Regions from separate parts of the Streptomyces sp. NBC_00076 genome, predicted to be linked through region 1. Evidence: riboswitches for the same ligand, from Rfam matches in the RefSeq annotation. Region 1 holds a riboswitch; the other holds the start of a gene.
The links. Region 1 has a riboswitch for cyclic di-AMP ahead of OHA64_RS41060 (peptidoglycan DD-metalloendopeptidase family protein). Riboswitches for the same ligand answer to the same signal wherever they lie in the genome.
Positions count from the first base shown of each region.

Region 2: linked by a shared signal. The riboswitch ahead of OHA64_RS29555 (NlpC/P60 family protein) and the one ahead of OHA64_RS41060 (peptidoglycan DD-metalloendopeptidase family protein) in region 1 are both predicted to bind cyclic di-AMP.

Region 1 is NZ_CP108242.1:9,138,498-9,145,862, forward strand. It holds gene OHA64_RS41055 (alpha-galactosidase) at 1-1,871, shown strand, start outside; cyclic di-AMP (ydaO/yuaA leader) riboswitch at 2,176-2,335, shown strand; gene OHA64_RS41060 (peptidoglycan DD-metalloendopeptidase family protein) at 2,340-3,278, shown strand; gene OHA64_RS41065 (DUF6250 domain-containing protein) at 3,605-4,318, shown strand; gene OHA64_RS41070 (SGNH/GDSL hydrolase family protein) at 4,464-5,249, shown strand; gene OHA64_RS41075 (TetR/AcrR family transcriptional regulator) at 5,357-5,968, opposite strand; gene OHA64_RS41080 (Glu/Leu/Phe/Val dehydrogenase dimerization domain-containing protein) at 6,040-7,218, opposite strand.
Region 2 is NZ_CP108242.1:6,456,679-6,464,043, forward strand. It holds gene OHA64_RS29545 (NlpC/P60 family protein) at 129-1,199, opposite strand; gene OHA64_RS29550 (hypothetical protein) at 1,667-2,020, shown strand; gene OHA64_RS29555 (NlpC/P60 family protein) at 2,153-3,337, opposite strand; cyclic di-AMP (ydaO/yuaA leader) riboswitch at 3,345-3,513, opposite strand; gene pcrA (DNA helicase PcrA) at 3,917-6,403, shown strand; gene OHA64_RS29565 (M23 family metallopeptidase) at 6,486-7,365, opposite strand, start outside.

The sequences.
Region 1 (7,365 bases):
CGGTCGAGGGCGGCCCCCGCTTCGTCCGCCCCGCCCTGTCGGTGCGCACGGACGAGCGGCGCGGCACCGAGTGGGTCTTCGAGGCGTACGAGAGTGGCGGGGACGACGAGCTGCGGCTCAGATTCCGCGACGGCGGCCTCAGGATCACCCTGCACCACCGCATGCGGCACGACGTCGTGGAGCGCTGGGTGAGCCTGGACAACGAGGGTCCCGCCGTGGAGCTCCTGCGCGCCGACTCCGCGACCTGGACCCTGCCCGACCGCGAGACCGGCTGGCGGCTGTCGCACCTGCACGGCCGCTGGGCCGCGGAGTCCCAGCTCGTGCGCGCACCCCTCACCTACGGCGAGAAGGTCATCGGCAGCCGCCGCGGCCACACCGGGCACCAGCACCTGCCGTGGGTCGCGCTCGACACCGACGCGACCGAGGAGCGCGGCGAGGTCTACGGCTGCGCCCTCGGCTGGTCCGGGTCCTGGCGCATCGCCGTGGCCGAACTGCCCGACACGCGCGTGCAGATCACCGGCGGCGCGGGGTACGACGACTCCGGCCTGCTCCGTCTGGAGGCCGGGGAGTCCTTCACCGCCCCCGTCTTCGCCGGCCTGTGGAGCGACGCCGGCTACGGCGGGGCGAGCCGCGCCTGGCACGCCTACCAGCGGGCGTACGTCATCCCGGACGCGGACCGGGACCGGCCGGTGCTGTTCAACTCCTGGGAGGCCACCGAGTTCGACATCTCCGAGGAGCAGCAGGGGGAGCTGGCCCGCCGGGCCGCGGCGATCGGCGTCGAGCTGTTCGTCATCGACGACGGCTGGTTCGGGAAGCGGACGAGCGACCGTGCGGGGCTCGGCGACTGGACGCCCAATCCCGACCGCTTCCCGGGCGGGCTGAGGCCCCTCGCCGACTCCGTGCACGCCCTCGGCATGCAGTTCGGCATCTGGGTCGAGCCGGAAATGGTCAATCCGGACAGCGACCTCTACCGCGCCCACCCGGACTGGGTTCAGTACCAACCAGGGCGAAAGCGGACGGAACTGCGCAACCAGCTTGTGCTGAACCTCGCGCGCGAGGACGTCCAGGAGTATCTCTGGGAGCGGCTGCACGGGCTGCTCTCCAGCGCCCCGATCGACTATGTGAAGTGGGACTTCAACCGCTGCTTCACCGACGCGGGCTGGCCCGACGACGCCTACCCGCAGCGCCTGTGGGTCGATCACGTGAACGCGCTGTACCGCCTGTTGGACCGGCTGCGCGAGGCCCACCCGGGCGTCGCCTTCGAGTCCTGCTCGGGCGGCGGCGGCCGGATCGACCTCGGTGTCATGAGCCGAACCGACCAGGTGTGGACCTCCGACAACACCGACCCGCTCGACCGGCTCGCCATCCAGCACGGATTCAGCCAGATCCATCCCGCGCGCGCGATGGCCGCCTGGGTCACGGACAGCCCCAACACCCAGCTCAACGGCCGGGTCAGCACCTTGCGGTTCCGGTTCGTCAGCGCCATGGCCGGGGTGCTCGGAGTCGGCGGGGACCTCGCCGAGTGGACCGAGGAGGAACTCGCCGAGGCCCGCGACTGGGTGACTCTCTACAAGGAGATCCGTCCGCTCGTGCAGCGTGGCGACCTCTATCGACTGCGCCCGCCGGAGGGCGGATCGAGCGCGGTGCAGTACGTGCTGGGTGACGAAACGGTCGTCCTGGCCTGGCTCCAGGCGCAGCGCCACGGCGAGCCGGTACCGGCGCTGCGGCTGCGCGGACTCGATCCGGCGGCCTCGTACGAATGCCGTGAAACGGGCGAAGTGCACCGCGGGGCCGTGCTGCTGCATCACGGACTGCGGACCGGCCTCCGGGGTGACCTCGATGCGACGGTTCTCCGGCTGCGCCGCATCTGAGAGTTCTGCCCGAATTGGCGGCTTCATTGCAACTCGGCCTGAAATAAGGCGACCTGGGGGGCGGTGCGTGAGGAGCGTCATATTCGTGACCGTGCGTCGCCCGTCATGTTCACGTAATTCTTATGCATTTCAAGGGAATTAGAGTGTGGGCGATCTTTCGATTTACTGAGGGTGACCGGTAATTCCCATGAGGGATCAACGGAAACGCATTTGCATGCAACCTTCCGCTTGTCCCTGTGCGTCTTAGTCGCTTACGTTCGCCACCGATCCGGACGGACGCCCAATCCTGCCGCCGCCCGGGGCCAGCCCACACTCACCCGTACACGGCAGGAGCGGGGGACCCACAGGTACAACCGCCTGTTTCGGTTCTCCGGAACAGGCTTGGGGTTAAGTCGTACTTCGGTATGGCCGGGCATCTCCAGTCCGCACCCGACAGCTCACCTCGCAGGCGCCGGAGAGGAATTCGCCATGCCCGCGAAGGGTAAGCATCGCCAACCGAAGAACCAGCGCTTCGCCCGTTCCATCGCCGTCGCCGGAGCCGGCGGCGCCGCACTCGCACTTCCACTTCTGGGGGCCACCGGCGCCTATGCGGCGAGTCCCCAGTCCGTTTCCGAGAATGCCGTTCAGTCGTCAGTTCCGACTGCCGCCAAAAAGTCGGTGGCCGCGCGGACTTCGGGCGTGAAGACCTATGTGGTGCGGGCGGGTGACTGTCTCGCGAAGATCGCCGATGAGCAGAACGTCAGCGGAGGCTGGCAGAAGCTCTACGCCGACAACCGTGAGGCCGTCGGCGGCAATCCGTCGCTGATCCATCCCGGTCTGAAGCTCACGATCGGCAAGAAGGCCACGACGGGTGCCGGGAAGACCGAGTCGTCGGCCTCCTCGTCGAAGCCGAAGCCGAAGCCGAAGGCGCAGTCGTCGTCTTCGTCGGCGTCCTCGTCGCAGAAGTCGCAGCAGTCGACGGTGGCCGCTCAGAGCGTCGTGACCACCAGTACCGCGAACGGCTTCACCCTCCCGGTCAGTGGCGCCGTCATCGGCACGGGTTACCACGTGGCGGGCAGCATGTGGGCCAGCGGCTACCACACCGGTGTCGACTTCATCGTTCCGACCGGTACCCCGCTCAAGGCCGTGGGCGCGGGCACGGTCGTCTCCGCGGGCTGGGGCGGCGCGTACGGCAACCAGGTCGTCATCAGGCTGGCCGACGGCTATTACGCGCAGTACGCGCACCTGTCCGCGCTCTCCGTCTCCAGCGGCCAGACCGTGACCGAGGGCCAGCAGATCGGTCTCTCCGGCGCGACCGGCAACGTGACCGGCCCGCACCTGCACTTCGAGATCCGCACCACGCCGGACTACGGCTCGGACGTGGACCCGATCGCCTACCTCCGCTCGAAGGGTGTCTCGGTCGGCTGACGCCGCCCTCGCGACCACCTGCCCGACACGCTGCCGAAGGCCGGACCCACGATCCCCGGGTCCGGCCTTCGGTATGTCTGGGTGCGTCCCAATATGTTTTGGATCCTTCCCGGCCGATCCGTGATCGTCGCATTGCGGCCCTGTGGCGAAAGAGCTCGGTACGTCGACAGAGTGCAGGCGTGGAGGGCACAGTGAACTCCGCTTCTGTGCAAGCGCTTTCTCCCCGCCGAATCCGTCGACCACCAAGCCCGTGACCGAGCACGTGACGGAGCCCATGACCGATCCCGTCACCGCACCCGTCCGCTTCCCGGAAGGAGCCGTCTCCCGTGACGACCACGCGTAGAGCCTTCGCGACCCTGGCCGCCGGAGCCGCAATGGCCGCCCTCGCCCCGGCGGCACACGCGAACGCCTCGCCCCGCCGCCGCCTGATCGCCCACGACGACTTCCGTCACGGCCTCGGCCGATGGGCCGTGGAACTCGAGAAGGGCGGCACCGTCACCGCCTCCCGCGGGATCCTGGAGGTCGACGTGCCCGCCGGTGCGACCGTCTGGTTCAAACAGCGGCTCGAAGGGCCGTACGTCCTGGAGTACACCGCCACACCGGTGGCGGAGGGCGGGGTCAACGACCGGGTGTCGGACCTCAACAACTTCTGGAACGCCATCGACGTCCGTTCCCCGGACGACCTGTTCGCCACCCCTCGGGGCGGTGCGCTCGCCGAGTACGACTACCTCAAGACGTACTACGCCGGATACGGCGCCAACACGAACACCACGACCAGACTGCGGCGCTATGTCGGCGAGGCGGGCGTGCGTCCGCTGGTCTACGACTACACGGAACCGCTGCTGGTGGCGAACCGGCCGAACCGGGTCCGGATCGTCTCCGACGGCTCGACCGTGCGGTGGTGGAACAACGGGCGGCTCGTGTTCGACCTCACCGACCCCGAGCCGTACACGAGCGGGCATTTCGGTTTCCGCACGACCTGGAGCCACTTCCGGATCTCCGGATTCCGGGTGTGGCGGTTGCCGCCTCAACAGCGATGACGAGAAGGCTATTCCTGGCTTGACCAATCCTTGAACGGTGGCTTATCTCACCGCACGTCAACCCTTTCCTACGGTCGCGTAGCTCACATCCCAAGGTGAATCATGGGCCGATGTGGCAGACGATTCGAAGAGTGACAGCAGATCAGTGATCGGGTCGTACGTGGCGGTGGGGGACAGCTTCACCGAGGGCGTCGGCGACCCCGGCCCCGACGGGGCGTTGGTCGGCTGGGCGGACCGGTTCGCGGTACTGCTCGCCGACCGGCGGCCCGAGGGCGACTTCCAGTACGCGAACCTCGCCGTGCGCGGGAAACTGCTCGACCAGATCGTGGCGGACCAGCTGCCGCAGGCCATGCAACTGGCCCCGGAGCTGGTCTCCTTCTGCGCGGGCGGCAACGACATCCTGCGACCCGGCACCGACCCCGACGAGGTCGCCGAGCGTTTCGAGCGCGCGGTGGTGCAACTGAAAACCGTCGCGGGCACGGTTATGGTGACGACGGGGTTCGACACCCGCAACGTGCCCGTGCTCAAGCACATGCGCGGCAAGATCGCCACCTACAACGGGCATGTGCGGGCGATCGCCGACCGGTACGGCTGTCCGGTGCTCGACCTGTGGTCCCTGAAGACCGTTCAGGACCGCCGGGCCTGGGACGGCGACCGGCTCCACCTCTCGCCCGAGGGCCACACGCGTGTGGCGCTGCGCGCGGGACAGGTCCTCGGCTTGGACATCCCGGCCGACCCGGACCAGCCCTGGCCGCCGCTGCCGGCGCGCGGCACCCTGGAGATCCGGCGGGACGACGTGCACTGGGCGCGGGAGTACCTGGTGCCGTGGATCGGACGCCGGCTGCGCGGGGAGTCGTCGGGGGACCATGTGACCGCCAAGGGCGCGCTGTCGCCGGACGACATCAAGACGCGGATCAGCTGGGTGGCTTGAGGAACGCGGTGCCCCGGTCCGCCACAACCCACGGGTTGTGGCGGACCGGGGCACCGCGTCCGCGTGGCGGACCCGGCGCGCTCACGTGGCTGTCGTGCGGCGCGGCCCTACGTCGTCAACGCCTCCCGCACCAGCCCCAGTTCCCGGGCCACCGCCTCGTCCACCCACTCCTGCGCCCGCGCCCGCGGGACGGCGCCGTCGTAGGACGTCAGTTGTACGGCGAGACCGTCGAGCAGGGCCGTGAGGCGCAGGGCCGTGCCGGCCGGATCCGGACACGCGAACTCCCCCGAGGCCACGCCCTCGGCGATGACCTCGGTGAGCGCGGCCTTCCACTGCCGGTCGAGGTCGCGCGTGACCTCCCGCAGCGCGGGCTCGCGCAGCGCCGCCGCCCAGCCCTCGATCCACAGCCGCCAGCCCTTGGCCTGGCCCGTCGGGGCGTACCAGCGCACGGCCGCCCGCAGTCGGCGCAGCGCCGTGGTGCGGCGGCCGAGCAACTTGCGCAGCTGGGCGAGGTCGTCCTCGGCCGCGTAGGTGAAGGCGGCGGCGACCAGCTTCTCCTTCGTCGAGAAGTGATAGAGCACCAACGCGTTGCTCACGCCCAGGGCCGAGGCCACGTCGGCGATCCTGACCGCCACCACGCCCCGCGCCTCGATCTGCTCGACGGCGGCGCGCAGCAACTCCTCGCGCCGCTCCGTCACGCTCAACCGCACTCTCGTCACGCGGTCACCCTAAGCCGTCGCCGTGGGCGGCGGCGGAGGGAGGCTGATCGCCCGAAGGGTTCGGCCCGAAGTCACCGGTACCACCCGAAGCGCTCGGTGATCACCGGCAGCCGGTCCGCGACGATGGCGTGTGCCGCCGCCCGCGGAGTCGTCCCGTCGGCCTCCGCGCGGGACAGCATCTGCTCCACCAGCGCGCGCATGGAGCGGCGGGTGTGGGTGAACGCCTCGTCCGCGGCGGGGCCGATGTCGCCGAACAGGGTCCACCACCACCAGGCGTTGGTCCCGGAGTTGACGACCACGTCCGGCAGTACCGTCACCCCGCGCGCGGCCAGCGACTCCTCGGCCTCCGGCAGGACCGGCATGTTGGCCGCCTCGACGATCCAGCGCGCGGTGATCCGCTCCTGGTTCGCGGCGTCGACGGCGTACGAGACCGCCGCCGGCACCAGTACCTCCGCGTCCGCGCTCAGCCACGCGTCACCGGGCAGCTCACGGTCGCCGGGACGCAGGGCCGTGCGGTCGACGGTCCCGTGGGCGTCCCGCGCGGCGAGCAGGGCCTCGATGTCGAGGCCGGCCGGGTTCGCGAGGGTGCCCTTGATGTCGGCGACGGCCACGACGGTGAGCCCCGCGCGCGTGAGGAAACGTGCGGTGGCCCCGCCCATGGTGCCCAGGCCCTGAACGGCGACCCGGGTGCCCGTGTGCGGGACACCGGCCCGGTCCAGGGCCGCGAGGGCCGACTCCGCGACGCCGCAGCCGCCGACCAGTTCGCCGAGCCCGATCCCGTCCACCTCGATGGCGAACGCGTCCGCGAGTCGCCGCCGGGCCGCCCTCTCGTCGTCGAGCAGCGGATACACGGCCTGAATGGACGACACGAGCCCCGCCTCGGCAGCGGCCCGGTCCACCAGGTCCTGGGTGAGCCCGAGGTCCTCGCCCGTGGTCCAGACGCTCTCGATGTACGGACGCATGGCCCGCAGGTACCGGACCAGAAGCTCGTACGCCCCCGGATCCAGGGGATCGCAGTCGATGCCGCCCTTGGCGCCGCCCAAGGGGACGTACCGGCCCTCCGGGTTGTAGTGCAGGGCCTCCTTCATGGTCATCCCGCGTGCCAGACCGGCCGCCTCGTCCAGGGTGCAGCCCGCACGCATCCGCAACCCGCCGCTGGAGACACCGCGCACCAACCGGTCGACGACCAGGAAGCCCTGGCGTCCGGTGACGTGGTCGGTCCAGACGAGCGACATCAGGGCGGTGGTCACGCGGTCTCCTCGGGGATGACGAACCTCAGGGGCCGCAGGACGGATCGCTGCGGGTGTTACTGAATGATCGGTCAGTATCCGGACGGAGTTCGCACCCTGTCAACGCACGCCGGATCACCGGCGGTAACCCGGTTGTCGGCGGAGCCG
Region 2 (7,365 bases), 2.7 Mb from region 1:
CTGCTTTAGGAGAGCGCTTGTGGCTCGAGCAGAGAGTCGAGCGGGACTGAGGACGCAGGGGACGTAGAAACGTAGAGGACGAGCGACGAGCGCATCACGTCACACTTCGCGTCCCCCCTTCCCGCCCCTCACCCCACCCGCGTACCCCCCGCGAACGGCATCTGGTCGATCGGGGCCAGGCGTACCGGTGCTGAGGGGTTCGGGGCGTGGATCATCTGGCCGTTGCCCACGTACAGGCCTACGTGGCTGATGCCGGAGTAGAAGAACACCAGGTCGCCCGGGAGCAGTTCGGAGCGGGAGACGCGTTGGCCTGCGCCGATCTGGGCGTAGGTCGTGCGCGGGAGGGACACGCCCGCGGAGCGGTACGCGGCGAGGGTGAGGCCCGAGCAGTCGAATGCGGCCGGGCCGGTCGCGCCCCACACGTAGGGGCTGCCCAGTTTGGAGTAGGCGAAGGAGACGGCTGCCGCCGCACGGGAGTTGGGTGCGTCGGAGGTGGCCGTCCCGGTCGCCGCCAGGCGGTCCCGCGCGGTGCCGGTGGAGCGTGCGGCGCGGGCCGTGCCGCCGCCGCCCGCCCCGTACCGGGCCCGTTCCTCGGCGGGTAGTCCTGACAGCAGCCGTCGGGCCGTGGTCAGCTTCCCGTTGACCGTCTCCTTGTGCCGCTTCAGCTCCGCCTGCCGGGACTTCAGCGAGGTCAGCTCGATGCGCGCGGCCCCGCGTAACCGTTCGATCTCCCGCAGCTGTCCGCGCACGTTCGCGACGGACGTGGCCTGCCTGCTGCCGGCCCGCTCGACGAACTCGGCCCCGTCCAGGTACTGGTCGGGATCGTCGGACAGCGCGAGTTGCAGCGCGGGATCAAGGCCGCCGTCGCGGTACTGCGCCCTGGCCATCGAACCCAGCGAGTCCCGGGCCGAGTTGAGCTTCTCCGTCCGGCGTGCCGCTTCGTCCCGCAGCGTGGAGAGGCGCTGCTGCGCGGTGTCCGCCTTCTCCTTCACGCCGTTGTACTTCTCGGTGGCGATCTCCGCCTCCTGGTACAGCCTGTCCACCTTCGCCTTGACCTGCGCCGGCGTCAGCTGGGGCTCGGCGTGTCCGGTCCCGTCGAAACCCGTCGCCGTCGCCGCGCCCGCGAGGGCGATCGTCGCCGCCGCGCGGGCCGTGTTGCCGCTGACCGAACGTTGCCGGGGCTTGCGGTGCGCTGCCAACTGGACTGCACGTCCTTTCGTACGACCGCCTGATCCGTACGAACGCCAAGCGGAGCGGACGTACGGCCGCCCCGGGGGGCGGATGACGCGTCCGGCGGCGCCCCGCACAGGGGGAGCGGACCGCCGCCGGACCTTCTCGGCGGTGGTGGCCGACTGCCGCCCCTGGCCCGGGCGGCGGTGGGGAGTCGGTCACCTGGTGAAGGACGCTAAACCCGACTGTGACGGCTCGGTAACGGGATGTACGGAAGTGCCGCGAGAGGACCGGCTGGTGACCGTATGTGACCGTGATTCGACTTCGGTGCCGTCGTCTTCACGCAGAGCGATGACCGAGGTGGGGAATGCGCGCCCCGGGATGTCCGCCAGGTGCTATGGCCGCATATATGCAAGATCCGATCCGGTGCGGAGGGCCGGAATGCGGGGAGGGCCGGTGTCAGGTGCCTCCCGCACCCTGATTAGGCTCCGGCCTCATGGACGTACTCATCCATCTCTTCGTCGGCCTGCACATCATCGGCATCGCCTCGCTGCTCGGCGGCTTCCTCACCCAGATGAAGGCGATGGGCCGGGGCACCGCCCGCTTCGTCCCGGCGATGCTGCACGGCGCCCTGACGATGCTCGTCACCGGCGCGATCCTGGTCGGCCTCAACCAGGCCGACGACCAGCCCGTCAACAACATCAAGATCGGTGTGAAGCTGGCCCTGCTGATCGTGATCCTCGGCCTCGTCTATGTGAAGCGGGACGACGAGCGGGTGGACAAGAGCATGTTCGGCGTGGTGGGTGCGCTGACCACGGCGAACATCTTCATCGCGGTGCTGTGGACGTGATCTCCGGACGGTCGGCGGCGTAGGCCGACAGGACCGCGCCCGCGGCACAACGCGCGGGCGCGGCACAAGGAGGGCAGCCCCCGCGCCGGAGGCGGCGGCGGACCGACACCGCCCGCCTCCGGACGGGAACGGTCAGGCCGGTCGCACCACGCGGTAGATCGACGACTCGCCGTCGTAGTAGATCGACTCCTCGCGGACGTACGCGCCCGGCTTCGGAGCGTGGATCATCATGCCGTTGCCGATGTACATGCCGACGTGGCTGATGTCGTCGTAGAAGAACACCAGGTCACCGGGCTGGGCGGCGGAGAGGGAGACCGTGGTGCCGGCGTTGACCTGGTCGTAGGTGACGCGCGGGATGTCGACGCCGGCGGCCTTCCAGGCGGCCTGGGTGAGGCCGGAGCAGTCGTAGGAGTCGGGGCCGGTGGCGCCCCAGACGTACGGCTTGCCGATCTGGGCGCGGGCGAAGGCGAGCGCCTTCTCGGCCTTGGTGGCGTACGAGGCGTCGGGCGCGTCGGACGAGGTACCGGTCGAAGTGCCGGTCGAGGACGAGGAGCCCGTCGAGGAGCCGCTGTCCTGCTGCTGAGCCGCCGCCTCCCGGGCCTGCTGCTCCGCCGCCTGTTGCTGCTGCGCCAGCTCGGCGGCTCTGCGCTTCGCCTCCTCCTGCTTCTTCTCCTCGATCGCGGCGAGCCGCGCCTTCTCCTCGGCGGTCAGCTGCGACAGCATGCTGCGGGCGTCGGCGAGTTTCTTCTGGACGGTCGCCTTGGCCGTCTTCAGGTCGCCCTGCGACTCGGTGAGCGTCTGGAGGCTCTCGGTGGCCTCCTTGCGCTTCTCCATCGTCGCGGACTGCTCGGTGACGTACTCGTCGACCGCGCCCTTCTGCCTGTTGGTCAGCCGGCCCATCAGCTGGGTCTGGTCGAAGTAGTCCTGCGGGGAGTCCGCGAGCAGGAAGGTCGCGGTGTCGGGTGCGGAGGCACCGGTGCGGTACTGGGCGGCGGCGAAGGAACCAAGCTCCTCCCGCGCCTCGTTGAGCTTCTGGGTGCGCTGGGCGACGTCTTCGAGGAGAGTGTCGACTTGTTTGCGCTGCTTCCCGGTCTTCTCCTTGGCCGCGTTGTACTTGTCGGTCGCCGACTCCGCCTGGCGGTACAGGTCGTCGACCTTCTGTTCGACCTCTTCGAGGCTGGGTTTGTCGTCGGCGGGGACGGCTTGCGCCGATTGGGACAGCAGGGCGACGGAGGTGAGGGCCGCCGTGGCGAGGGCCGGGGTCCGTATGCCTGCTACGCGCGTACCAGCGGGACGCGACTTGCGGTGCGACGCCAAGGGAGGCGACTCCTTCCACGTTCCGCCTACCGAGTTAGCTGTCGGGTTCGGGCGGGAGATGCGGAAGGGTTGCCCTACGGCCTTGTCCCAGGGGGAGTTGGGCCGATTCACCCCAAGTTCGGTGGGTCCCCGGTTCCATTCGCGCGGCGGCGCTGCGGATTCGGCGGAGGCCGCGCGGCCCGGCGAGGTTCGCCGGTGGAGGTCGTACGGCCTGTCCGGCACGGTAGCCAACTCGTGTGGCCGCTGTGAAGGTTGATGTTCGATATGCCCGATACATTTTTGTGACCTTCAGTCAGAGCGTGGCTGATCGTAGTAGGTTCATGGTGATTTTCCTTGATCTGTAATGACTCGTTCTGTTTCGTGAGCTCGGCGATGTCCGCCCGTTTCGGTCGGCCCGGACGGCAAGGTCCACGTCCCCGCCTGGTCCGTCGCGGACCGTGATGGCGTCATCTCGAAGGGTGAGTGAGGCCGGGTGGACGGTTCCGGAAGACCCTCGGGGTCTGGGCCCGCCGCCGGATTCCGGCGATGTTCTCGGGGTGGCGGCGGGCTGTCAGTGGGGGGTCCTAGACTCGGAGTGCGATGAGCAGCCTCTTTGATGACAGCTTCCTGGCGAACCTCCAGGCCCCTCGCGGGCACGAGGAGGGACCCCCGCCGCCACCCGAGGACGATCACGTACCGGAGCCCGTTCCGGACGATCTGTTCGGCGGGAAGTTCGACGTGCCGCCGGACCGGGACACCCACTACCGCGACGGTGCCCCGCGCCCGGCGGTGGACCCGGCCGCGCTCCTGGAGGGGCTGAACGAGAACCAGCGCGAGGCCGTCGTGCACGCCGGTGCCCCGCTGCTCATCGTGGCAGGCGCCGGTTCGGGCAAGACCCGTGTGCTCACGCACCGCATCGCCTACCTGCTCGGCGAGCGGAACGTGCATCCGGGCCAGATCCTCGCGATCACCTTCACCAACAAGGCCGCCGGCGAGATGAAGGAGCGCGTCGAGCAACTCGTCGGCCCGCGCGCGAACGCGATGTGGGTGATGACCTTCCACAGCGCGTGCGTCCGCATCCTGCGCCGGGAGTCGAAGAAGCTGGGCTTCACCTCCTCCTTCTCGATCTACGACGCCGCCGACTCCAAGCGTCTGATGGCCCTGGTCTGCCGCGACCTGGACCTCGACCCCAAGCGCTTCCCGCCGAAGTCCTTCAGCGCCAAGATCTCGAACCTGAAGAACGAGCTGATCGACGAGGAGGACTTCGCCGCCCAGGCCACCGACGGCTTCGAGAAGACCCTCGCCCAGGCCTACGCCATGTACCAGTCGCGGCTGCGCGAGGCGAACGCCCTCGACTTCGACGACCTGATCATGACGACGGTCAACCTGCTCCGCGCCTTCCCGGACGTCGCCGACCACTACCGCCGCCGCTTCCGGCACGTCCTCGTCGACGAGTACCAGGACACCAACCACGCCCAGTACTCCCTGGTCCGGGAGCTCGTCGGCACCTCCGAGCACCCGGTGGACGTACCGCCCAGCGAGTACGACCTCCAGCCCGCCGAACTGTGCGTGGTGGGTGACGCCGACCAGTCGATCTACGCGTTCCGCGGCGCGACCATCCGCAACATCCTCCAGTTCGAGGAGGACTACCCGGACGCGACGACGATCCTGCTCGAGCAGAACTACCGCTCGACGCAGACGATCCTCACCGCCGCCAACGCGGTCATCGAGCGCAACGAGTCCCGCCGTCCCAAGAACCTGTGGACCAACGCGGGCGCGGGCGCGCGCATCACCGGCTATGTCGCCGACACCGAGCACGACGAGGCGCAGTTCGTCGCCGACGAGATAGACCGCCTCACGGACGCGGGCGACGCGAAGGCCGGCGATGTCGCCGTCTTCTACCGGACGAACGCCCAGTCCCGTGTCTTCGAAGAGATCTTCATCCGTGTCGGCCTGCCCTACAAGGTCGTCGGCGGTGTCCGCTTCTACGAGCGCAAGGAGGTCCGGGACGTCCTGGCCTACCTGCGGGTCCTCGCCAACCCGGAGGACTCGGTGCCGCTGCGGCGGGTCCTGAACGTGCCCAAGCGCGGCATCGGCGAGCGCGCCGAGGCGATGATCGACGCACTGTCCCAGCGGGAGAAGATCAGCTTCCCGCAGGCGCTGAAGCGGGTCGACGAGGCGTACGGCATGGCCGCGCGCTCCACGAACGCCGTGAAGCGGTTCAACACGCTGATGGAGGACCTCCGTACCGTCGTCGACTCCGGCGCGGGCCCGGCGACCGTCCTGGAGGCGGTGCTCGAACGCACCGGCTACCTCGCGGAGTTGCAGGCCTCCACCGACCCCCAGGACGAGACCCGGATCGAGAACCTTCAGGAACTCGCCGCCGTCGCCCTGGAGTTCGAACAGGAGACCGCGGAGGGGGAGGCGTCCGGTTCGCTCTCCGACTTCCTGGAGCGGGTGGCCCTGGTCGCCGACTCCGACCAGATCCCCGACGAGGAAGAGGACGGCTCCGGAGTCATCACCCTGATGACCCTGCACACCGCCAAGGGCCTGGAGTTCCCGGTCGTGTTCCTGACCGGCATGGAGGACGGCGTCTTCCCCCACATGCGCGCCCTCGGTCAGACCAAGGAGCTGGAGGAGGAGCGCCGCCTGGCGTACGTCGGCATCACGCGCGCGCGGGAACGGCTGTATCTGACACGGTCGTCGCTGCGGAGCGCGTGGGGGCAGCCGTCGTACAACCCGCCCTCCCGTTTCCTCGAGGAGATCCCGCCACAGCACGTCGACTGGAAGCGGACCGGTGCTACTTCACCGGTGTCCTCCGGCCCGGTGTCCGGGGTGGCGGCCTCGCTGTCGTCGTCCCGCTCCCGCTCGTCGGCGTCCGGGGCGTCCGGCTTCGCCACCCGCCGGAGCTCGGAGAAGCCGGTGGTGGCGCTGGCGGTCGGGGACCGGGTCACCCACGACCAGTTCGGGCTCGGAACGGTCGTGGCCGTGAAGGGCACGGGCGGCAACGCCGAGGCGACGGTCGACTTCGGGGAAGAGAAGCCGAAGCGACTGCTGCTGCGGTACGCGCCGGTGGAGAAGCTGTAGCTCTCAGGCCCTGTGCGGCTCTCATGCCCTGAGCCCCGGTCCAACGGCCGGGGCTCACAGGGGCACAGGGGAGTCGAGGTGCCTACGTCGGGTTGATCCCGTGGCTGCGCAGCCACGGCAGGGGGTCGACCGCCGCGCCGCCGGCCGGCCGTACCTCGAAGTGCAGGTGGGGGCCGGTCGAGTTGCCGGAGTTGCCGGAGTACGCGATCGGGTCGCCGGCCTTCACGGTCGTACCGGATGAGACCCGGTAGCTGGAGAGGTGGCAGTACCACGTCTCCGTGCCGTCCTTCGCGGTCAGGATCAGCATGTTGCCGTACGCGCTGTTCCACTGCGTCCGCACGGTGCCGTCGGTCGCGGCCATCACGGTCGTGCCGTAGGAGACGGGGAAGTCGATGCCGGTGTGCACGGACATCCAGTTGATGCCGGACTGGCCGAAGTAGGCGCTGAGCCCGTGCTGCGCGACCGGCAGCGCGTACTTGGGGCGCAGCCGCTCCTTGCGGGCGGCCTCCGCGGCCGCCTGCTTCTTCTCGGCCGCCTGCTGGGCCTTGAGGTCGATACGTTCCTGCGTACGGCTGACCCGGTCGCTGAAGTCGTCCGCCTCGGCGGAGAGGGTCTTCAGCTGGGCGTCCAGTTTGTTGTTCGCGACGGCCGGCTTCACGGCGGCGGCGTCCGACGCGGTGGTCGACGTCTCCTGGTCGCCGCCGGTCAGGGTGCCGACGGAGGCGGCCGCGATCCCCGCGACACCCATCACACACGCCGAGGGGACGGCCACCGTCAGCAGCGCGGACCGCTTGGCGGGCATACGGCGGCGGGACCGGGACCCGCCACGAGACGCGGCGCGGGACGACGGGGCCGGGGCCGGGGTCGGTGCGACCTCTTCCTGGTCGTCGAGGAGAGTCCCGTGAGCGGAGTGAGCGGCATGAGGGGAGTCGGACGCGGGCGGCATCCCCGACCCGTCCGCC